DNA from 3 places in the Brevibacterium sp. BDJS002 genome. Region 1 is predicted to be linked to each of the others. Evidence: riboswitches for the same ligand, from Rfam matches in the RefSeq annotation. Region 1 holds a riboswitch; each other region holds the start of a gene.

Region 1 (7,517 bases):
TGCATTCGATACGGGTGTGAGGAGGCCGTCATGGATCTGCTGATTCTATTCATCATGGGTATGTGTTTCGCTACCGTCGTGTTCTTCGTCGGACGTTTTGCCTGTCCGCGACACGACCGAGTCCCCCTGATAGAAGTCGACCATGTGCTCCTGTGGACCACCCTGCGTCGCGGTTGGCATGCGATGGGCTCATTGGGCCCCACGCCTCCGGGCAGAAGCGGTCCATCAGGGAGCCATCCGGCCTGATCTCTCCCGACACCGGGCACCAGGCTATCGGGCACCCGACACTTGGCACCGGGCACCGGATAGCCTGGCAATGTGCCTTCCTCAACGAGACCGAATCCGAGCCGGCGCCCTGGAACCGCTGCGTTGATCTTCGCAGCGGCGTCCCTGGCGGTGCTCATCTCTACCGCGTTCTGGGTTTGGTTCAATGCACCCGACCAGGTGCCGAGCCATTTCGGGGCAAACGGTCAACCTGACGACTGGGCGTCGAAGGGTGAGGTATTCGCGTGGCTCGTTCCTTTGGGAGTGGGACTCTCGGTGCTGCTCTCAATTCGCTCGATCTTTGAGAAGATGCCGCTCAGCCTCGTCAACATTCCGCACAAGGAGTACTGGATACAACGCGGCGAACGCGTCTATCTCTTCGACTGTCTGATGGAGTTCATGCGAATCACCGCTGGTGCCTGCGCTCTGCTGTTCGCCTTGTCTCTTGTGCAGACGCTCAGCGTCGGGTTAGGCAGATCGTGGCCGGAACCCCTTGTCTTCCTCCCGACCGGCATCTTCCTTGCCATCGTCGCAATCGCACTGTGGAATCTCCTCCGCCGTCTCAAGCCAGACGTCACCGACGACTAGTGCTCAACTCTGCGGCACGAACACTCCTGCATCCCAGCCTTGGAGCGCATGGGCAGAGGCCCAGAAGTGAAGTTCGTACACACAGGCCTGCTCGAACGTGGCACGCATTCTTGCGGCCACTTCGGCGGGGGCATTGGTGAGTTCCTGCTCAAGCAGCTGCACGGCCTGCCGGGTCGACTCATCGAATTCAGGTGAGTCGTAGGTCTGGACCCAGGTGCGGTAGGGGTGGTCAGCACTCATCTGGCCGGCCCGTTCGACGAGGACCTTGCCCATGTGTGCGTAGACCCAGAAGCACGGCAGCACTCCGGCCACGCCTTCGCCATAGGAGCGGCTGGCAGCGGTGGCCACGAGGTAGGACACGTAGCCCAAGGTGGTGGGTGAGGCCTTGAAACCGGCTCCGCTGCTGACGAGTTCATCGTGGGACGCGGCCAGGCGAGAATCGGCGAGCAGCTCACCGTGCATCTCCTCTTCCACACTGATGGCCTCGGCTGCCGAACTGGCCCAGAATCGTGCTTCGTCCCGGTCGTTGGCTCCGGCGGCGAGGAAGGACATCGCCTTCGCGTAACCGGTGAGGTAGATGCCGTCTTGGATGATGTAGTTCGTGAAGGCCTTCACATCGAGGCTGCCCTCGGCGAGCTGGCCGAGGAAGGGCAGGCGCTCGATCTGTTCGACGATCGGGCGGACACGGTCCCACAGCTGAGTGGTCTGGGGGCCTGCGGAAAAGTCTGTCGTCATTGATATCTCCCTTGTTCAGGGGACCTCGGCGGTCCCACAGCGTCTTTGAGCGGTATTCGGATGGCAAGCCCATCCGGGTGTGTGACTGGTTGTTCTAACGGCGGACGATGTCGACCTGGTGGTCGACGGGTCCGTGAGCGCCCTTCGGATCGAAGCTGACCTGCCAGTTCGCGGCGGACTTCAGCGCCCGAGCCAGATAGTTCAGGGCATTGTCGACGGCTTCGTGGAGGAGATCCGAGCTCACATCGTCAACTGCACGTGCACGCTTGAGCACGGCCACCTCGGCGGTGATCGCGGCCGACAATGTGCACCCGGTTCCGTGCGTATTCGGTGTCTCCACTCGTGGGTGGGTGAACTCAGTGACCGTGCCTTCTGCGGTGACGAGAACGTCGGCGACATCGCCCTCGATCGCGTGCCCACCCTTGAGCAGCACCGCGCGCGGTCCGCGGTGGACGAGCTGTCTGGCCTGGACCAACATCTCCTGCGGGTTCTTCGCCACGGGCTCGTCGTCGCCGACCAGCAGCGCAGCTTCGGGCAGGTTCGGGGTGATGAGGTCGGAAACCGGGAGCAGATGATCGCGGACGGCGGTCACGGCATCGACCTCGAGGAGGCGGTGCCCGGACGTCGCGACCATGACCGGGTCCACGGTGTAGAAGCCCAGCTGGCCCTGGGCCGCTCGTGCGACGACGAGTTCGACGAGGGAGCGTGAGCCGAGCATCCCCGATTTCGTGGCATCGACGGGCATATCGTTGAGCACACTGTCGAGCTGGTCGGAGACGAAGTCATCGTCGATTCCATAGACCCGCGAAACGCCGTGCGTGTTCTGCGCGACCAGAGCGGTGATGGCCGTGGTGCCCAGCACCCCGCGGGCCGTGAAGGTCTTGAGGTCGGCGTGGATGCCGGCTCCCCCACTGGGGTCGGTGCCTGCGATGGACAGTGCGATGGGTGGCCGTGTGGTCACTGAGCTGCCTCCGCGAGTCCGACGCCGAATTCCGCGAGCAGTTCTTCGGCTGCGGCACGCGGATCCTCGGCGCGGCAGATGGCAGAGACCACACAGATCCCGAGCAGACCGCGGCCCCTCAGTTCGGCGGCACGATCGGTGCTGATCCCTCCGATGGCAACCGCGGGAAGTCCCGCTTCACCCACAAGCTCGCCGAGGCGGTCGGGCCCGATCCCGTCGGGTGCGTCGGTTTTCGTCGTGGTGTCGTAGACGGGCCCGATGCCGACGAGGTCGACGACGCCGGATTCCCGGGCGGCTACGAATTCGGTGCTGTTGGCCGCCGACAGCCCGAGCAGCGGTTCTGGGCCGATGAGTTCGCGTACTTCTTCGACCGGGGTGTCGGACTGTCCGACGTGAATGTGGACTTCTACTCCCTCGGCGAGGAGTCGCTGGGCGACCGCGACTCGGTCGTTGAGGACGATGGGGACACGACGGTTCGTGTCGACCAGAACGCTGTCGACGGCTGCGATGACCTCACGAGTCAACGTGTAGAACGCATCGTCGTCGATGTCCTTGTCGCGGACTTGCACGATCCCCACTCCCCCGCCCACAGCCTCGCGGACGGTATCGGCGACGCTGCGTCCAGCTTCGCGGCACTGTGCCGAATCGGTGACGAGGTAGAGCCGAGCGTCGATTCCGGCCAGGCGGGTGTTCGCCTCGGGAGACGAGGCGCTCATGACTGTGCTCCGTCGATCGCCTCGGCGTCGATCGCACTTGATTCGACCCTGTCTGATTCGACGTGGACCCCAGCCAGATCATCACCCGTGATCGTGTGCAGCGCATCGAGGAAGTTCACGGAGAAGCTGCCGGGTCCGCGTGCACCCTCGGCGGCGGTCTCACCGGCGACCTTGAAGTGAGCGTGGGCTGCGACCACGGCCTCGAACCTCGCCGAGGCGGTCGTTGCGCCCACGAGATACGCGGCGGTGACTGCGCCGAGAGAGCATCCGGTGCCGATGACCAGCGGCATAAAGGAGTGTCCCCCATCGAGGCGGGCGACATGGTCGGCCCCGTCGAAGTGAGCGACGATCGCGTCCTTGGGACCTGAGACGGCAACGATTGCTCCGGTGGACTTGGCCAGTTCGGCCGCGGCCGGAATCACCGCATCAACCTCGTCGGTGGAGTCCACTCCCCGACCACCCAGGCCCACTCCGGCCAGTGCCGCGATCTCGGAGGCGTTGCCACGGATGGCAGTGGGTGAAGAGTTCGCCGCGCGACGGATTCGTGTGGTCCGGAAGTCGACCGCCCCAATGCTCACCGGGTCGAGGACCCACGGCTTGGAGTCTTCATTGGCTGCGTCGATGGCGGCGTCAGCGGCAAGGAACTGCTGATTCGTGGCGGTGCCGAAGTTGACCAGCAGTCCGCTGGAGATGCGCGTGAACTGTGCGGCATCGGCCTCGTGGTCGAGCATCGCCGGGGCGGCACCGACGGCCAGGAGCACGTTGGCGCTGAATTGCTGCACAACGGTGTTCGTGATGCATTGGATGAGTGGATTGCTCGCACGCAGTCGTGCATTGGCAGAACGCAGGTCGAAGTCAACCATGACGATCCCTTCGCTAGTATGGCCCAGATCAGGTTCGATGGGTGTTCTCTCAGCCTCACGCGATCAACGTCAGGCACCCCATGTCATTGCCCACGACTGTATCAGCACGTCTGAAGTTGGGCGAAGCGGCAACGCTGAGGAGCGCGAGCGGAAACCTGAGAAGGGCAAACCGGAACCCGGGCCCACCTCGGCGCCTATATGCCAACACATCGAGCGGACCACTGATCATCGAGGGCACCAGTTGCAACTGGTACTTTCGACGCTCAGTGGTCCGCTCGATGAGCTTGCTTGGCGAGAGGGCGACCGGCGCTAACCGCGACCGGCACTAACCGTGACCCTCGCTAACCCCGACGTTCGCTAACCCCGTCCGACGTACCTTTGTCCGCGGCGGCTCAGTGCGTCGATGACGACGGCCGTGAGCAGGACGAGCGCGGTGATGATCTGCTGTGCATCGGAGTTGAAGCCGATGAGGTAGAGACCGTTGTTGATCGCACCGACGACCAGGGCACCGAGTACGGCTGCCCAGGCTGTACCGCGACCACCGAAGAGCGAGGTGCCCCCGATGACCGCTGCGGCGATCGCGTTGAGCAGGTCCTGTGTGCTCACCAGCGTCGATCCCGCGTTGGTCGTCACACCGGTCTTGATGAAGCCGAACAATGCGGCCAGCACACCGGCGGCCATGAACACGCTGATGCGCACCCAAGTCACCCGAATGCCCGCACGTCTGGCGGCTTCGACCTTGCCGCCGACCGCGTAGATCGAGCGCCCGTACTTGGTCTTGCGCAGCACCAGATCGATGACGATCGCGATGACGATCATGAGGAAGAACGGCATCGCCAGACCGAAGTCCTGGTTGACCAGGATGAGGAACCCGAACACGACGACGGTGAGGATGGCAATGCGCACGATCACCGAGGTCCAACTGGGACTGTCGAGTCCCTCGTTGTGACGGCGCAGCTTCGAGTAGATGATCCCCGCACCGAAGCCGATGACGGCGACTGCCCCGAATACGTAGGCCCAGATCGCCGGGAAGTAGAAGCTCGCAAAGTCGAAGGCGAAGGTGTCGGCCATCGACAGGTTCTTCTGCACGCCCAGAGTGGTCAACGTCAGCCCGGTGAACGCCAGCAACCCTGCCAAAGTGACCACGAAGGCCGGTATCCCGACCACCGCGAAGAACCAGCCCTGGATCGCGCCGACGACGAGACCCAATACCAGCATGATGACCAGTGCGATCAGAGGCGGAACCCCTTGCCTGACCACCAACACACCCAGCAGTGAGGCGGAGAGCCCACCCAATTGCGCCAGCGACAGGTCGATCTCGCCGAGGAGCAGGATCAGGTTGATGCCCAACGCCAGGATCGCGAGGAACGCGACCTGCGTGGACAGGTTGACCAGGTTGGCCGGTGAGATGAACTTGCTGTTCGCCGATTGGAAGACGATGACGATGACGATGAGCGCCAGAATCACCGGAAATGAGCCGAGCTGGCCCTCCTTGACTCGACGCACGAATGTCGCGAAGAACCCCTCGCTCGAAATGCGTTCGTCGGTGATGAACGAGTTGCGGGTCATCGGCGCTCACCCCTCCGGGTCGCTCGCTGAGTCACGACATTGTCGTTGGCTCCCGTGATCGCGGCGACCAGCACGTCCGTGCGCTCGTCACCGGGGAAGTCACCGGCATCCTTGCCCAAGCGCAGAACGTGGACGCGGTCGCACACGGCCTGCACATCGGCCATGTTGTGGCTGACCAAAAGCACTCCGAGGTCGCGTTCTCGCAGGCGCTCGATGAGGTTGAGCACCTCGGCGGTCTGTGCCACACCGAGCGCCGCCGTCGGCTCGTCCAACATCACGATCGATGGTTCGCCGAGGAGGGACCTGGCAATCGCGACCGTCTGACGTTGTCCGCCGGAGAGAGCCGCGATCGGCACCCTCACGCTGGGGATCTTGGCCGAGAGGCTGCGCAGCAGCTCCCAGGATTTGGCCTCCATGGTGACCTCGTCGAGAACACCGCCGCGGGTCTTCTCGTGGCCGAGGAACAGGTTGGCGACGACGTCGAGGTTCTCGCACAGCGAGAGGTCCTGGAAGACTGTCGCGACTCCCGCCTTCTGCGCGTCCTTCGGCGCCGCGAATTTCTGGGACCGCCCGCCCAGGATGATCTCACCTTCGTCGGCGCCGTGGACTCCGGCGATGACCTTGACCAGGGTGGATTTGCCCGCGCCGTTGTCGCCGACGAGTCCGACGACTTCGCCGCGGCCGATGGTCAGGTTGATATCGGTCAGTGCCTGGACCGCACCGAATCGTTTGTTGATCCCGCGCAGCTCGAGGACTGGTTCGGCTCCGGTCTCCGGCACCCGCGAGTTCGCGGGCGCCGGATCAGTGGGTTGAGAATTCATATGTTCCTACTCGCCGATTTCTACTTGACGCCGGCGTCTTCGCAGAGCTTCTTCACGTCTTTGGTGCAGATGTCTTCCGCCTTGATCTGATCACCGACGATGTCCTTGACGGTGTCCGTTGTGACGACCTTGGCTTCGACGAAGTCCGTCGGAGTGTCCTTGTAGGTTGTTCCAGCCTTCGGCTCCTCGCCTCCGGCCAGGGCGACGGCTGCCTTCGCAGCGAACTCCGCCTGTGGTGGGATCGACTTGTAGATCGTGGCGTACTGGTCACCCCTGAGGATGTTCTGCAGTCCGTCGACCTCAGCGTCCTGTCCGGTGACGACCGGCTTCACCTTGGCCTTCTTGGTGGCGGCGAGGACACCACCGGCAGTTCCATCATTGGCTGAGTAGATGGCGATCGGCTCTTTGTCCGCACTCTGCAGCTGGCCTTCGACCCACTGACGGGCATCGTCCGGGTTCCAATCGAGGGTGTCATGGCTTTCGGTGATGTCGACGCCGGCCTTCTTCAGGGTCTCCTCGGCGCCGGCCTTGAAGTCAGCGGCGTTCGGGTCCTTCGGATCTCCGTTGACCATCCACACCGGTCCCGACTTCGGGTCTTTGTCCTCGGCCTTGAGCCCGTCGAGGACGGCCTGGCCCTGCAGGTTGCCGATCTTCTTGTTGTCGAACGAGGTGTAGTAGTCCGCACCTTCGAAGAAGCGGTCATAGGCGATGACCGGGATCTTCTTGGCTTGAGCCTTCGACAGGGCCGAAGACACTGCCGAGGCATCGACCGGGTCGAGCACGATGGCGTCGACGCCTTCGGTCACCGCAGCCTCAAACTGCTGTTGCTGCTGCGTCGCGTCCTGGTTGGCGTTGCGGTATTCGACCTTCGCATCAGGGTTGGCTTCGGCGACGTACTTCTCGAAGTTCGGCTTGTCCAGCGATTCGTAGCGGGTGGTCTTGGACTCCGGGAGGAGCAGGGCGATGGTGACTTCACCGTCTCCACCCGAACCGCCACCGG
Region 2 (7,517 bases), 2.0 Mb from region 1:
CTCGACCATCCGGCCAGCCGCGGTCCCAAGGCCAGCTCCTCGGTCACACTCGAGCGCAGGAACTGATGTTCGGGTTCCTGGAACACCATCCCGATGCGAGGAGCCAGAAACGCTGAGGGCCACCGGAAGGGTCGGGCATGCTTGGCACCATCCCGCAGATTACCGACAGCTCTCACCTCTCCCTCGAATTCCCGGATGAGGCCGGCCAGGGTCAGCGCCAAGGTCGACTTGCCGGCCCCGTTGGCGCCGACGATGCCCAGGGCCTCACCGGACCGAACGGACAGATCGAGGCCGGTCGCCGCGGGAACCTTCGCGCCGGGGCGAGCCACACTGAGGCACTCAGTCGTCAGCACGACCTCGCCGTCGGGGTGGGGGAGCGGTTCCGCACCAGGCTGCACCGCAGGGTTGGAGGGTCCGGCCGTCTCCGGCACCCAGATCCCACACTCAACCAGCACCTCGGCGAGCGCAGGATCACCGAAGACCGACCTCGGCGGACCCTGGGCAAGCAGGCCCGCTGGGCCGAGGACGATCACGGTGTCCACGTGATCGAGCCACAGTCCGACCCGGTGTTCGACGATGACCATCGTCGCCGAGGTAGCCGCCTGGGTCTCGAGGACAGCATCCCGAACGGAGGCGGCGGAGTCCGGATCGATATTGGCCGTCGGCTCATCGAGGATGATCACCTGCGGTGCCATCGCGTGGATTCCTGCCAGCGCCAGACGCTGCTTCTGTCCTCCGGACAGTGCAGCGGTGGGATGGTCGTGGGGGAGACCCAGGCCCATTGCCGCAAGGGAAGTTGGAATGCGAGCGGCGATGACGTCGGCGGGCAGGCCCAGATTCTCCATGCCGAAGGCGACATCATCACCGACCCGGGAGAAGATCACCTGCGAATCGGGGTCCTGGAGGACCAGCCCGGTCTCACCTCGGCGCGGATCCGGTGGACGGTCACCGATGAGAAGCTGACCATCTGCCTCACCCGACTCGGCAGGCAGAACTCCGGCGGTCGCATGCAGGAGGGTGGTCTTACCTGCCCCGGACGGGCCGAGCAGAAGCACCTTCTCACCTGCTGCGATGTCCAGATCGAGGGGACCGACCGCGGGTTCATCACGGTCGGCATGGCGCCACGAGAACCCGCGGGCGCGAATCGGCAGGGCCATCAGCGCGCTCGGCCGGAGGCGAAGGCGCTCAGGGCCCCGGTCTTCGCGATCGCCCGGTAGGCGAACCAGGCGCCGATGCCGGAGATGACGATGCCGGAGATGATCGCGCACACGGCATAGGCAGCCTGGTAGCCGAACTGCCATTCGGCGTTGTACATGATGTTCTCGCTCACGGACATGAACGCGGCGGCCAGCAGCCCGGCCAAGCTCGTGACCCACAGGGTGAACCTGCGATAGCCGAAGGCCGCGAAGATGAGTTCGGCGCCGAGGCCTTGGATGAGTCCGGAGAGCAGAACGGTGGCTCCGAAGTGAGAGCCCAGCACCGCCTCGACGATGGCGGCGATCATTTCGCACAGCAGAGCGGCACCGGGTTTGCGGATAATGGCACCGGCCAGAGGGCCGGCGAGGACCCAGAGGCCGGCGATGAGGCCGATCGATGGAGGGAAGGCCTGGAACCCGAGTTCGAGGACCTTCCAGCTCAGGGCCAGGACCCAGAAGATGAGTCCGACGCCGATTCCCAGCACGGCGGTGACAACGTAGTCGACGACCCGCCACTGCTTCGTCGCCGGTACCTGGGAATAGTGGGGCGCGGTCTTCACAGCGGAATCCGGCGCAGTCATTTCTGGCATAGTGCCTCCTCATATCAAGGAGGGGTAGAAGAGTCTCGACTTCCTTCGGCGGTGCTAGCCGCATCAGGTTCGAGGGTCTGCAGCTTCATCTGCACTCTCAGCGCCCCTTTCGGCGCTCCCCTGTCGTGAGAACCACTGTACCCCAGTCGACGCGCAGAGCTCGTTACGGAAAGTTCACCTGCCGTTGACTCGGCGGTCGCACGTCGGCGGCGGAGCTTTCATTACCGACGGGTAGGAATATTCGGGTGAAAGCACAACACCTGAGATCTCCGATGAGTATTCTGTCCGTTTCGGCACTGCTGGCGGCTCTCGTCGCAGTACCTGTCCCTGCGCATGCCGGGCTCACACCTGCCGAGCCCACGCAATCGCCCTCGACCTCGCCCTCGACGCAGCCAGAGGCGGACGAGGAGTCCGCGATCTCCGATGTGGTGCTGCAGGTCGGGGCGGATGAGAGCGCTCGCAACCTGTCATGGATGAGCGAGAACTCCGGTGAGGGCGAGGTCCGCTGGGCTAAAACCTCGGAGCTTGAGGGCTCGGCTCTGCCCGAGGATGCCCATAGCGCCGAGACCAGCGACTCGGGCCTGTCGACCGATCTCAAGCGCCACTACAATCATGCGAGCATGACCGGTCTGGAGCCGGACACCGAATACTCCTACCAGGTCGGCAGCGAAGAGGATGGCTACTCAGCCGTGGCGCAGTTCGACACGGGTGGTTCCGGCGGCGACAGCGAATTCCTTGTCTTCGGTGACCCGCAGGTCGGTGCCGGCGGCGGGCAGCCTGATGACGCGACTGGTTGGGACAGGACCTTGAACTCGGGGCTGGAGACCGCGCAGGATCCGCGGTTCTTCTTCTCTCTGGGCGATCAGGTGAACTCAGCAGGTGACCAGGGGCAGTACGAGCAGTACCTGGCTCCGGAGGCGACTCAGGAAGTTCCGCAGGCGACGACGATCGGCAACCATGATGTCGCTTCGAAGTCCTATGAGCAGCACTTCAACCGCCCGAACGTGAGCAGCGACCACGGTGAAGGCGGACTCGTTGCGTCCGGCGGTGACTACTGGTTCATCGATTCGGGGGTTCTGTTCATCAATATCAACTCGAATGACTCCGACACCGACGAGCATGCGGAGTTCATCGATGAGGTCGTGGCCGAGCACGGGGACGAGGCGCGCTGGACGGTCCTCGGGTTCCACCATTCCATCTATTCGACCGCGACCCACAACAGCGACCTCGACGTGAAGCGGCTGCGTGAGGCGATTCCACCGGTGGCTGCGCGCAACGACATCGATCTCGTGGTGTCCGGTCACGACCACATCTACAACCGGACCTTCCTCATGGATGCCGAAGGCAAGAAGGTCGAGTCTTCCGATGCCGGTCTCGAGCAGGAGAAGGAGGAAGGGCAGACGATGTACCTGACTCTGACCTCGTCCTCGGGATCGAAATTCTACGACTATGTTCCGGGTCTGGATTGGGAGGCCAAGAGCGTCCACAACGACATCCCGGCCTTCACCCGAGTGCGGGTCAGCGACGAAGCGCTGCGCGCGACGACCTACGAGGTCCCAGCAGAAGGCGCGCAGCAGGCTGAAGCACAGGCGGCGTCCGAGAAGATCGACGATGTCGAGATCACCCGCTCCGGCGATGACGCACCCGAGCCGGGAACCGACGCCGGAGCAGACGCTGACGCAGAAGACGCTGCAGCAAGCTCCGACGGTTCCTCGGCAGACGCCGACAGTGCTTCGGCGGACGCGGATGGTGCTTCAGCCGAAGCGGACAGCGTGTCAGCTGAAGCCGACGGCGCGTCACCGGAGGCCGACGGCACTGATTCAAGCGACGGCTCGAACAGTGCGGATGCGGGCACCAGCTCGGACGGAGCTGAGTCCGACTCGGACTCGGACTCGGAACGTGCCGATTCTGACGCTGCGACTGCCGGCACGACTGACAACGACGGCACGACTGAGGCTGAAGGTACGACTGACAACGACGGCACAACCGAATCCGACGGCGCAGACGCGAACGCCGCCTCCGCTGCCCCCGCCGACTCCGGCACAACCTCGGCGAACTCAGATTCAGCTGCGGACGGCGGCGATCTGCCGCGCACCGGTACTCAGCTCGGACTGCCGATCGGCCTCGGTGCGGGCGCAGTCATCATCGGGGCCGTGCTGCTGCTCGTGTCCAAACGTCGCCGCAGCCTGCGCTGACGCAGCCGGCGCTGAGCCACTCTGCGCTGACGCGCTCGGCTCAGCTCGGAACGACCATGACCGGGCCATCGGCATGATGGAGGACTCCGCGTGACACCGAACCCAGAAGTGCACTTCTGACTGCTCCTCGCCCGCGAGTGCCGAGGACGGTCAGCTGTGCGGTCTTCGTGGCTTCGAGGAGTTCCTCGACAGGGTCGCCGATGGGCACCTCGGCACTCACCAGCAGGTCGGGGAACTGCTGGGCCACTGCCGCGACTTCGGCCTCGAGCGCTGTCTCGAGTTGCTTCTTCCTTCGTCCGGAGACCTCGGCGCTCAGCTCGAGTTCGGGGTACCAGTAGAGCCACTCGTCTCCGGCCGGGAGGACGGAGACGATGTCGAGTGCGGCATTTCGCGAGTTGGCGACTTCGGCAGCGGTGAACATCGCCAGTCGCCCAGCGTCTGAGCCGTCGACTGCGACGACCACGCGCGCACCGTCCGGCTCCGTGCGGTGGTCCGGGACGACGATCGTCGGGCAGTGGGAATGGGCGGACAGTGCCGTAGACACCGAGCCGAGAATTCGGCCCATGAATCCGCCCCGGCCTCTGGCTCCCACGACCACGGTCCGGGCGTGGGCGCTCAGATCCCTCAGCACCCCGGCTGCGTCGCCCTGATCGGCCCGGTAGGAGACCTTGCCCGCATGGTCTCGCAGGAGTCCGGCTGCCTCGCCGAGGCGCTTCTCGACCGCCCGAAGTGCCGCTTCCTCCTCGTTCTCCTCCGGCATTGATGCGATGTTCGGATAGATCATCGCGGGAACGGTATAAGCGGCGACGACGGTGAGAGGGGCTTTGCGACGCGTGGCCTCGGCTGCTCCGTATTCGAGGGCGCGCGCGGCGAGTTCGGAGCCGTCGTAGCCGACGAGGATTCCGAGGTTGGTCGATGTCTGGTCAGCGGAGCGGTTCTCGGCAGTCATGGCAGACCTCCCGTGGGGCCGACTGTACCCGGACGAGGACGATGGCCCCGTCATCAGAACCGTCCTCGTGGACTCAGTCTACCAAGGTTCTTCTACGGAATGTAGAAAACCTTTCAGATCGCGAAGCCCATATGAGCCAGCGCGTAGCGGAGGATGTGCTCCTGGCCGTGGCACATCTCGCCGACGATGTCGGAGCGCAGCGTCTCCTCCGGTGTCAGCCAATCGAGGCTCAGCGCATCCGCGCGAGGAGTGCACTCGCCGCGGACTTCGAGGATGAAGCACATTGAGATCGCATGCTGGCGGGGATCGTGGAGGAGTGACGAGCCTTCGGTGGGAAAGTACTCGGCGATGTGGAACGGTGCGATCGCAGGTGGGATGACTGGCAGTGCCATCGGTCCGAGGTCATTCTCCGCATGGCGCATCAGCGCCGAGCGGATGCTCTCGTGGAAGCGGATCCGCCCGCCGACGACCTCTCGCCCCAGCGTTCCGTCGTCCAGGCTGCGCAGCAGGAGGCCGATTCGCTCGACGTCTCCCGATTCGCCCACTCGTACGGGGATCGCATTGACATAGGGGATTGGCAGTCGCCGTCGCAGCTGAGCGAACTCGGCATCGTCGAACCAGTTCTCGTCGAAGTCCAGAGCAGTGCGCGTCATGGATCAATTGTGGCACAGTTCACTGGCGGCTCAGCCTGACAGGCAACAGTGACGCAGATCACTCTCGTTGGTATTATTGAGAGTATGGTCTTCGCGAATGCAGGCACCCTTGGGGTTCGACCCGGACAGCGTGACGCCCTGGTTGAGCATCTGACCGTGCGCAGCGATCATCTGTCTCGCGTCGGCTGTCTCAGCTACGAGGTCGGCGTCAACGATGAGCAGCCGGACACCGTCTTCGTCGTCGAGCTGTGGGAGAGTGCCGAGGCGCATCGGGCCTCGCTGGAACTCCCTGAGGTGCAGGCCTCGATTGCAGCCGCCCGCCCCATGCTGTCGGGAGAGTTCGGTGGATTCCACTTCGACGTCATCGGATCCCCACTCCGTGACTGAGCGTTCCGTGACTGAGCGTTCCGCAAGTACTTCACGACTGAGTCCTCGCACCGGAACCTCCTGGAATCACTGCCCTCCACCGCGACTGTCCAGCCGAATTTCGGTAGGCGGGACCGGGTGGTGGGATCGAGGTTCCTTCGGGTAAAGTATCTTGATGTCGAGATAAAATTCTGACCAGACCGTGACAGAGAAGTGACGTAGCCTACAGTTGTGTCAGCCACTCTCAGACCTGAACGGTCAAGGACGTTTGAAGGGGTTAACCATGATCGATCATGAAGTCCGCACGTACAAGAGCTCAGAGAACCTGGCTCGTGAAGACCAACTCGCCTGGAAGATCGCCGAGGTCGCCTCAGACCCGACTCCAGTGGATTCAGAGGTCACCGAAATGGTGATCAACCGCGTCATCGACAACGCCTCGGTAGCCGCAGCTTCGGTGCGCCGCTCGGCCCCGCTGCACGCTCGGGAACAAGCACAGACCCACCCCTACTCACCCGGAGCCACAGTCTTCGGTCTGCCACTTGGTGAGCACTTCTCCCCGGAATGGGCAGCCTGGGCCAACGGGGTCGCCGTTCGCGAACTCGACTTCCATGACACCTTCCTCGCCGCCGAGTACTCACACCCCGGCGACAACATCCCACCTGTCCTCGCAGTCGCCCAGCACAAGGGAATCAGCGGCAAGGACCTCATCAACGGCATCGCCACCGGCTACGAGATCCAGGTCGACCTGGTCAAGGGAATGTGCCTGCACGAGCACAAGATCGACCACGTCGCCCACCTCGGCCCATCGGCAGCAGCCGGCATCGGCGCCATGCTCGGCCTCGACACCGAGGTCACCTTCCAGGCCATCCAGCAGGCCCTGCACGTGACCACCGCGACCCGCCAGTCCCGCAAGGGCGAGATCTCCTCGTGGAAGGCACACGCTCCTGCGTTCGCCGGCAAGATGGCCGTCGAGTCCGTCGACCGCGCCATGCGCGGCGAGGGCGCACCCAACCCGATCTACGAAGGTGAAGACGGCTTCATCGCCTGGATCCTCTCCGGCCCCGAGGCCCGCTACACCATCCCTCTGCCCGGTGCAGGCGAGGCCAAGCGCGCGATCCTCGACACCTACACCAAGGAGCACTCCGCCGAATACCAGGCGCAGGCGCTCATCGACCTCGCCCGCAAGCTCGGCGGCGAGATCGAGGACCTGACGAAGATCAAGCGCATCGTCATCCACACCTCGCACCACACGCACAACGTCATCGGCACCGGCGCGAACGATCCGCAGAAGATGGATCCCAAGGCCAGCCGCGAGACCCTTGATCACTCGATCATGTACATCTTCGCTGTGGCCATGGAGGATCAGGGCTGGCACCACGAGCACTCCTACGCACCCGAGCGTGCCGGACGTCCCGAGACAGTCAAGCTGTGGCACAAGATCGAGACCACCGAAGACAAGGAATGGACTCGCCGCTACCACTCGACCGATCCCAACGAGAAGGCCTTCGGTGGCCGCGTGGAGATCGAATTCGAAGACGGCTCGACCCTGGTCGATGAGATCGCCGTGG
Region 3 (7,517 bases), 1.4 Mb from region 1:
CGGCAGTGTTGGGCAGGATGCGGATGCCCATGCTGTTGAGCATGGCGAACACCGAGTCCCGGGCCGTCCCGTCATAGCGGCGCAGCGCCACCGTGGTCAGTTCGGTGCCCGAGGCTTCCAGAGCCTGTTCGAGGATGCTCAGCGAACTGGCACCCCCGGTGCCCATGACCAGTCGGGAGTTCAGGGTCACCTCGTCGACGTTCCAACTCATGTCAGCCTCCCTGCACAGCGGTGACGATGTCGACACTGTGCCCCTCGGCCAAGGTGAAGTCAGACCACTTCCCGCGCCTGATCACTTCACCGTCAACGGCGAGCGCTATGCCCAGACGACTGCCGTCGACGGGTGTGCCATCGACGGTGATGTCCTTGTCAACGAGACCGGAGACGAGGTCCCTGGCCGTGGTGGGACGGGCGAGTTCATGGCGCTCGCCGTTGAGCGTGATGCTGATCGTGTCGGTCACAGTTGACTCCCTGTCGGTTGCTGAAACATTTCGGTCGGTGTGGTCTGGAGGTGCTGAGCATGAGCGGCTTCGGCGAATCGGTCGGGCGTCACCGCGGCGAGTGTCTCCGTCGGTCTCGTCAGGGTTCCGGTCTCGCGCGCGAGGTCGGCGGTGAGGTTCGCCCCCAGAGGAGCGAGGAGGATGCCATGTCGGAAGAAGCCGGTGGACACCACACAGCCGGGATCGATGCGCCCGATGATCGGCACGTCATCGGGTGAGCCCGGCCTGGCGCGGGTGGTGATGTCGGTGATCTCGGCCTCGAGGATTGCAGGGACGAGACGTTCGGCGTCGCGCAGCAGCTGGTGGACGCCTCCGGCGTTGATCCCGGACCGACCGTCCTCACGACTCGTGGCACCGAGGACGAGTTCACCGTCGGGACGAGGCACAACGTAGACGGGCCGACCTTTGACCAGCCCACGGATCGTGCGTGTGAGAAGCGGGGTCAGAGTCTCGGGCGCCCGCAGTCTGATCACCTCGCCCCATACCTGGCGCAGGGGCAGCGCGGGAACTCCGGAGATGTCGTTGCAGGAACCGCCCGCGGCCACGACGACCTGATCGGCCTGCAGTCTCGTCCCATCCTCGAGTTCGACACCGACGGTCCGATCCGCCTGAGAGAGCAGACCGGTCACTCGGGCACGGACAACGGAGTCACCGAGGACGGCCAGCAGTGCACCAGTGAGTCGACGGGGATCGATCGAATGATCCCCGGGAATGGTGACCGCACCGCATACCCCGGGTGAGAGCGCCGGTTCCAGATCCCTGGCTCTTGACCCGGGAACGAGGGAGACGTCGAAACCGGCTGCGCGCTGCAGGTCGATGAGTTCGCGCAGAGAGGCGAGATCGGCCCGGTCACCGGCACACACAAAGGTCTCGGCGCTCGAATACCCCAGATCATGGCCAGACGCGGCAGCCAGCTCGGCGGCGAAGTCCGGGTACAGGTCTGCTGAGGCACGCATCAGCGGGTACAGGGGAGACTGCCCCCACACCACCTCGGCGGCCGGAGCCAGCATCCCCGCCGCAGCATGGGAGGCACCCATGGCGGGAGCCGGATCGATGATGGTGACGCTGACGCCGCGACGGCGCAGATTCCAGGCAGTGGACAAGCCGATGATCCCGGCCCCCACAACAATGACGTGCACGTGCTTCTCCCTCCGGCGGCATGATCCGCATCAGGTTGAACGGTCGGCACAAAGCCCTCTCAGCCCCCTTTATGAGGCTCCCGCGAACTCCTCTACTCTAGGAGCATGGCCGCAGATATGACAATGGACGCCGCAGTCCACGACACAGACAGAGCCGCACGACTGGACCGGCTTCACGCGTCCAGGCTCTATGTCTGCACCGATTCCCGCAGCGCGCAGGGCGATCTCCCCGAGTTCCTTGATGCCGCCTATGCCGGTGGCGTCGACATCATCCAGCTGCGCGACAAGGGCCTCGAAGCCCGCGCTGAGATCGAAGCACTCGAAGTCCTCAGGGAGGCAGCCCACCGTCACGGGAAGCTGTTCTCCGTCAACGACCGTGCCGATGTGGCCCTCCTCGTCGGCGCCGACGTCTTCCACATCGGCCAGGGCGACCTCACCAGCGAACAGGCACGCACGGTCCTCGGCCCCGACGTGATCCTGGGCCGCTCGACACACTCCATCGAACAGGCCCACGCCGCCGAGGCGGACCCCGAGATCGACTATTTCTGTCTCGGCCCCGTGTGGGAGACCCCCACCAAACCCGGCCGGGCCGCCATCGGAGTCGAACCCCTGCGTGCGCTCGCCACCACCGCAGCCAAACCCTGGTTTGCAATCGGTGGGATCTCCGCTGGTGAGCGGCAGGCGGAAGTCCAGGCCACCGGAGCACAGCGCATCGTCGTCGTCCGCGCAGTGACCGCAGCAGATGACCCCGCGGCGGCAGCTACGGAACTCAAACAGGCATTGTGACAGCGCACAACGCAAACGCCACGGAATCCATCTGACATGGGAGAGCACACAGTGAAGATACTCATTGCCGGAGCCGGCGCAACCGGCGGAGCGTTCGGCACCCGCCTGTTCGAAGCAGGACGCGATGTCACATTCTTCGTCCGCGAGGCCCGAGCACAGACGATGAGGGCCAACGGTCTGCGATTCGTTGCACCCGGGGAGGACCGGACGAACCACATCCCCGTCCTCACCGCAGCCGAACTCGCCACTGCCAACGGCTCGAGTTCGACGTCTTTCGACCTGGTGATCGTCGCGGTCAAGGCCAACGGTCTGGAGTCGATCATCGACGACATCAGACCCGCAGTGGGGGAGGACACCCTCATCATTCCGTTCCTCAACGGCATGGCTCAGATCGAGCGATTGGTCGAGGAGTTCCCCGGCCAGGTGCTGGGCGGTCTGGTCAAGATCGTCGGGACGATCATGGACGGTGCCGTCCACCAGATGACGGACCTCGCCGTTATGACCATCGGCGATCTCGACGGAACGGGCGTCCCGGATTCCATCGCCCAGGCCCTCGATGTTCCCGGCTTTAAGTTGCAGATTCTGGACAACATCACCGACGCCCTGTGGGAGAAGTGGATCTTCATCGCCGCAGCCGGGGTCGTCACCTGCCTGTTCCGGGCACCCGTCGGGGCGATCATGGCGGCCGGAGGGCATGCGCACATTGTTCGGATCGTCGACGAGCTCGAGGCCGTCGCGGCTGCGGGCGGACACCCGGTCTCGGCCAAGGCCAGGGAGATGACCTTGTCCATGCTCACCGCCGAGGGCTCGTCGTTCACCTCATCGCTCTACCGTGACGTGACTTCGGGCCTGCCCAGCGAAACCGAGCACATCCTCGGACACCTTGCGAGAACGGCAGCGGATCTGTCTGTGGCGACGCCGCTGCTCGACCTCACACTCGTGCAGCTGCGGGCTGGGGAGTCGCTGCGGCAGAGCTGAGCTCCGACGCTGAACTGAGCTCCGATTCAAAGTTGAGCTCCGAGGCTGAACTGAGCGTCGTCACGGACCTGACCTCCTCTGCGCCGAGGCGCAGCATCGTCAGATACGGTTCGTTGGGAACGGTGTGGGGGACTGCCTCGGATCCGTGCGGGGCCGTAAACGTCACCAGCGGGATCGAGCCCTTGCGGTCGAGGACGAGGAGCGTCTCGTACTTGCCCGGTCCCACCGAATGGGCGGAGTCGACGGGAAGTTCGCTGGCCAAAGTCTCCAGCGGATTCGTGGATGACGGTGGGCGGTTCATCTCCTGATCGGCGACATCGGCGAACTGCTCGGCGGTGATGAGATACGCCTTTGCCGGTGTGGGGCCTGGGACCTGATGGTCATAGAAGGCCATTCCGCCGCCCCACACGGTGGAGCTGCCGGCGAAGTAGATGGATCCGGGAAGTTCGATGCCCATTTCCGCTAGAGGCGGATCGGTGTTCCTCGCGCCGGGATAGGTGACGAGTGCACCTGGAGGACGGCCGCCCTGCAGGTAACAGGCGAGCCTGTCACGATGCATGTTCGACCCATAGCTGACATACCACACGAGCGCTTGAGACATCCCATTCATCATGCCACGTCAACGGCTGCGGCTGTCCAATCTGCAGGGTCTCGGTGCGCCGCTGGATCCTGGTCTGCACGGGCTTTCCTCCTGGCCAGCAGTCTGCGCGTGAGTTCCGCTACACCGGTGATGGCCAGGGCGATGCCGATGCCCAATCCCACGCCGAGCAGCGGTTGGTCCTCAAACAGCACACCGCCGAGCAGACCGACCCCGATGGAATAGATCGCCCAGGCCAGACAGCCGAGAGCGTCGAAGATGAGGAAGCGGGTGCGTGGATACTTCAGAATCCCGGAGCTCAGGGTTGTGGCCGAACGCCCACCGGGAATGAAACGTCCCGCGATCAGGACGACCCCACCTCGGCGGGCAAAGATCTCCTCGGTGTGCGCCAGCAATCGCTTGGCCCTCGAAGACCGGGTCCACCGCTGCACCAGGGAACCCCCGCCACGCCCCACGAGGTGGGCGGCGAAGTCGCCGATGAGGGCTCCGACCACGGCTGCCAGGAGCAGGCCCAGGGGACTCGGGATGCCGGCGGCGGCATAGGCGGCGGCCGTGATGAGCACGGTCTCCGAGGGCACGATGGGGAACAGGGAATCCATGCCCGCGATGACGAAGACGAGGAGGTACACCCACGGGGATTCGACGGTGGTGCGGAGGATATCAAGGGCAAGGTCCATGTCCACAGACGCTATCGAAGCGCGACCGCACCCGGAACGCGGCGCAGTGCACACCTGCGGGACGGCGCCCCGAAGAGATGATGCGGAAAACCGGAAGAAAGGACTGCGGTCGATCCTCTGGGCGACCGTATAAGGCATTGCTACGATCAACTCATGCCCTGGCCGACGTCGCTGACCGCGAGGATTCCCCGAGAATCCCGCATGTTCGTCACCCGTTGGGCCACCTCGGTGCTGGGCATCCTCTGGGGAGTGGCCCTGTGCCTTCCGCTTCTGCTTGCAGCCGTCCCCTCGTCAACATCTCGGCTGAGCCGTCGAGTCCTCGGCTGGGAGAGGTCCCGGCAGGCGAAGTGCTTCGGCATCGTCATGGGCCAGCTCCCGGTCAGGAGAGGCTTCTTCGTCCTCACCGGCGCCCTCGCCGGGATCATCGCCGTGCCCATGCTCAATCTGCTCACCGGTTTCCTGCTTGTGACCATCGGCTCCCTCATCCAGGGCCTGTTCATCGGCGGCAGCATCACCATCGGCTTCGATTTCTGGACCATCAGCCAGCCGACGCTGTTCGTCGGAGTGCTCTACGGTGCCGCGAACCTCATCGGAGTCATCATTCTCGCCGAGGTGGCCAATTGGCTCCACGGCATCATCGACGCCAGGTTCACCCAGGTCAGCCGCCCCAACGCACCTCACACGCGCATCACCCAGCTCCTCATGACCCGGCACGGAGTGGTCATGGCCATCGACGAGGAGAGGCGCCGCATCGAACGCGACCTCCACGACGGGGTGCAGCAGAACGTCGTCTCCCTGTCCGTGCTCATCGCCCGCGCCCAACGTGCGAAGGACCAGGACAAGGCCAGCGCCCTCCTCGACGACGCTCTCGTCCAATCCCAGGACCTCATCGACGAAATGCGCGAGGTCGCCTGGCGGGTCTACCCCACAGCATTGGATGAGCACGGGTTGGGCACCGTCCTCAACCGGGTGGCCGATCACTGCCCGATACCGGTCGAGCTCACCGCAGTCCCGTCTCGGCGAGTGTCCCAGGCCACCGAGTCTGCTGCATACTTCGTCGTCCGAGAGGCGGTGACCAACGTCGTCAAACACGCGAATGCCACGAGCATCAGAATCAGCGTCATCGACGAGGAGCAGGCACTGATCGCCGAGGTGGTCGATGACGGTTCCGGTGGTGCCGATCCCACCGGCGGTGGGCTGAAAGGATTGAATCGTCGGGTCGGAGCGTTGGATGGAACACTGACTGTGACGAGCACGGAAACAACCGGAACCACTGTGAGAGCGGAGATCCCCTATGTCTGAACCCGGCGTGACCGAATCCGGCATGTCCGAATCCGCGGTCGAGGCCATCAACGAGGCTCCCATGCGAGTGGTATTGGCCGATGACTCCGTGCTGCTGCGAGAAGGGGTGAGGAGCCTGCTCGAAGACGAGGGCATCTCCGTCGTCGCCTCGGTCGACGACGGTCACCAGCTGCTGGCGGCAGTCGCGGACACCCGTCCAGACCTGGCGATCGTCGATGTGCGAATGCCGCCCACGCACACCACCGAAGGACTCGAAGCGGCCCTGGCGATCAAACGTCGCTTCCCCGACATCGGGGTGCTTGTCCTCAGCCAGTACGTGCTGCGCGAATACGCGACCGAGCTGCTGAGCACCGAGACCGTGGGCGTGGGCTACCTGCTGAAGAACCGGGTTACCGACATCGACCGTTTCCTCGATTCCGTCAACCGGATTGCTGAAGGCGGAACTGTCATCGACCCCGAGGTGGTCCGACAATTGCTGAGCTCGTCCGAGAAGCAGAACTCACTGTCGGCACTCACACCCCGAGAGAACGAGGTCCTCGAGACCATGGCCGAGGGGTTGTCGAATCGCGGCATCGCTGAACGCCTCTATGTGTCCATCAGCTCGGTGGAGAAGGCCATCAGCTCGATCTTCGACAAGCTCGGACTCCATGCCGGACAGACCACCAGCCGGCGAGTCGCAGCAGTCCTGCACTACCTCGACCAATCCTGAGCGCAGTCAGGTGCGGCAGCGCTGACCGGCGCGGCATACCCTCAGAGTTCGGAACGGGCTCGGGCACCGATGCGCAGGTTGAGGTCTTCGAGTTCGGCGAGCACATCGCCAGCACCCCAGATCTGATTGCGCTTGCGACTGGTCAGGCCGCGCAGGACCCCGGCTTCCGTCAGCGCGGAGACCGCTCTGTTCGCGGAGGAGCTGGACAGCTTCAACGAGTCCTCAAGATCGTCGATGGTGAACACCGGGTCCGATGCAAGGTAGGTCAGGATCCTGGCTGCGGCGCTGTTCTCACGCGGATGGCCGAGGAGGTCGGCCCACTCATCAGGCAGTCCAGCCAGCCGATGTGCGGTCAGTTGAGCTTCCTCCGCCGCGATCACCGAAGACTTAGACCACAGCGATATGACCGGTCCGGCATCACCTGAGTGATAGGAATTCAACGCCGCGAAGTAGCGGTCTCGAACCTCGACCAGGGCAGCAGCCAGGGGAACAGTGATCCCGGTCGTGACACCTCGAGAGTGGAGGATCCCAGCCGCCAAGGCTCGTCCGATCCGCCCGTTCCCGTCGGTGAAGGGATGGATCGCTTCGAACTGCGAATGGGCGACGGCCGCCTGCGCGATCGTGGGAATGTCCTCGCGCAGTGAGAAGGTCAGCAGATCGTCCATGAGCTCGGGGACGAGCTCCGGGGGAGGAGGAACGTAGAGTGCACCGCGAGGCGAATGATCCGAGCCGCCGATCCAGTTCTGCATCGGACGATGTCGGCCCGCCAGATGAGCCTCGCCGGCATCGTCCTTGAGCAGCAGCCGATGGGCGCGAGAAACCGAATCG

What was found. Region 1 has a riboswitch for thiamine pyrophosphate ahead of thiM (hydroxyethylthiazole kinase). Riboswitches for the same ligand answer to the same signal wherever they lie in the genome.
Region 2: it holds a riboswitch for thiamine pyrophosphate, as region 1 does, so the genes downstream of both, PGC08_RS05530 (ECF transporter S component) here and thiM (hydroxyethylthiazole kinase) in region 1, are expected to answer to the same signal.
Region 3: it holds a riboswitch for thiamine pyrophosphate, as region 1 does, so the genes downstream of both, thiO (glycine oxidase ThiO) here and thiM (hydroxyethylthiazole kinase) in region 1, are expected to answer to the same signal.

The regions. Positions count from the first base shown of each region.
Region 1 covers NZ_CP116392.1:3,199,512-3,207,028, forward strand. Annotated here, with positions in the region: gene PGC08_RS14920 (DUF1648 domain-containing protein) at 319-852, shown strand; gene PGC08_RS14925 (TenA family protein) at 856-1,587, opposite strand; gene thiD (bifunctional hydroxymethylpyrimidine kinase/phosphomethylpyrimidine kinase) at 1,682-2,548, opposite strand; gene thiE (thiamine phosphate synthase) at 2,545-3,264, opposite strand; gene thiM (hydroxyethylthiazole kinase) at 3,261-4,127, opposite strand; TPP riboswitch at 4,115-4,218, opposite strand; gene PGC08_RS14945 (sugar ABC transporter permease) at 4,485-5,696, opposite strand; gene PGC08_RS14950 (ATP-binding cassette domain-containing protein) at 5,693-6,517, opposite strand; gene PGC08_RS14955 (substrate-binding domain-containing protein) at 6,538-7,517, opposite strand, start outside.
Region 2 covers NZ_CP116392.1:1,192,090-1,199,606, forward strand. Annotated here, with positions in the region: gene PGC08_RS05525 (ABC transporter ATP-binding protein) at 1-1,157, opposite strand, end outside; gene PGC08_RS05530 (ECF transporter S component) at 1,157-1,777, opposite strand; TPP riboswitch at 1,810-1,918, opposite strand; gene PGC08_RS05535 (FN3 domain-containing metallophosphoesterase family protein) at 2,059-3,981, shown strand; gene PGC08_RS05540 (universal stress protein) at 4,022-4,930, opposite strand; gene PGC08_RS05545 (DUF4916 domain-containing protein) at 5,044-5,583, opposite strand; gene PGC08_RS05550 (putative quinol monooxygenase) at 5,668-5,970, shown strand; gene PGC08_RS05555 (MmgE/PrpD family protein) at 6,233-7,517, shown strand, end outside.
Region 3 covers NZ_CP116392.1:1,798,633-1,806,149, forward strand. Annotated here, with positions in the region: gene PGC08_RS08380 (thiazole synthase) at 1-211, opposite strand, end outside; gene thiS (sulfur carrier protein ThiS) at 213-461, opposite strand; gene thiO (glycine oxidase ThiO) at 458-1,639, opposite strand; TPP riboswitch at 1,630-1,733, opposite strand; gene thiE (thiamine phosphate synthase) at 1,757-2,425, shown strand; gene PGC08_RS08400 (2-dehydropantoate 2-reductase) at 2,477-3,403, shown strand; gene PGC08_RS08405 (histone deacetylase) at 3,357-4,004, opposite strand; gene PGC08_RS08410 (DedA family protein) at 4,013-4,678, opposite strand; gene PGC08_RS08415 (histidine kinase) at 4,832-5,980, shown strand; gene PGC08_RS08420 (response regulator) at 5,973-6,689, shown strand; gene PGC08_RS08425 (Fic family protein) at 6,731-7,517, opposite strand, start outside.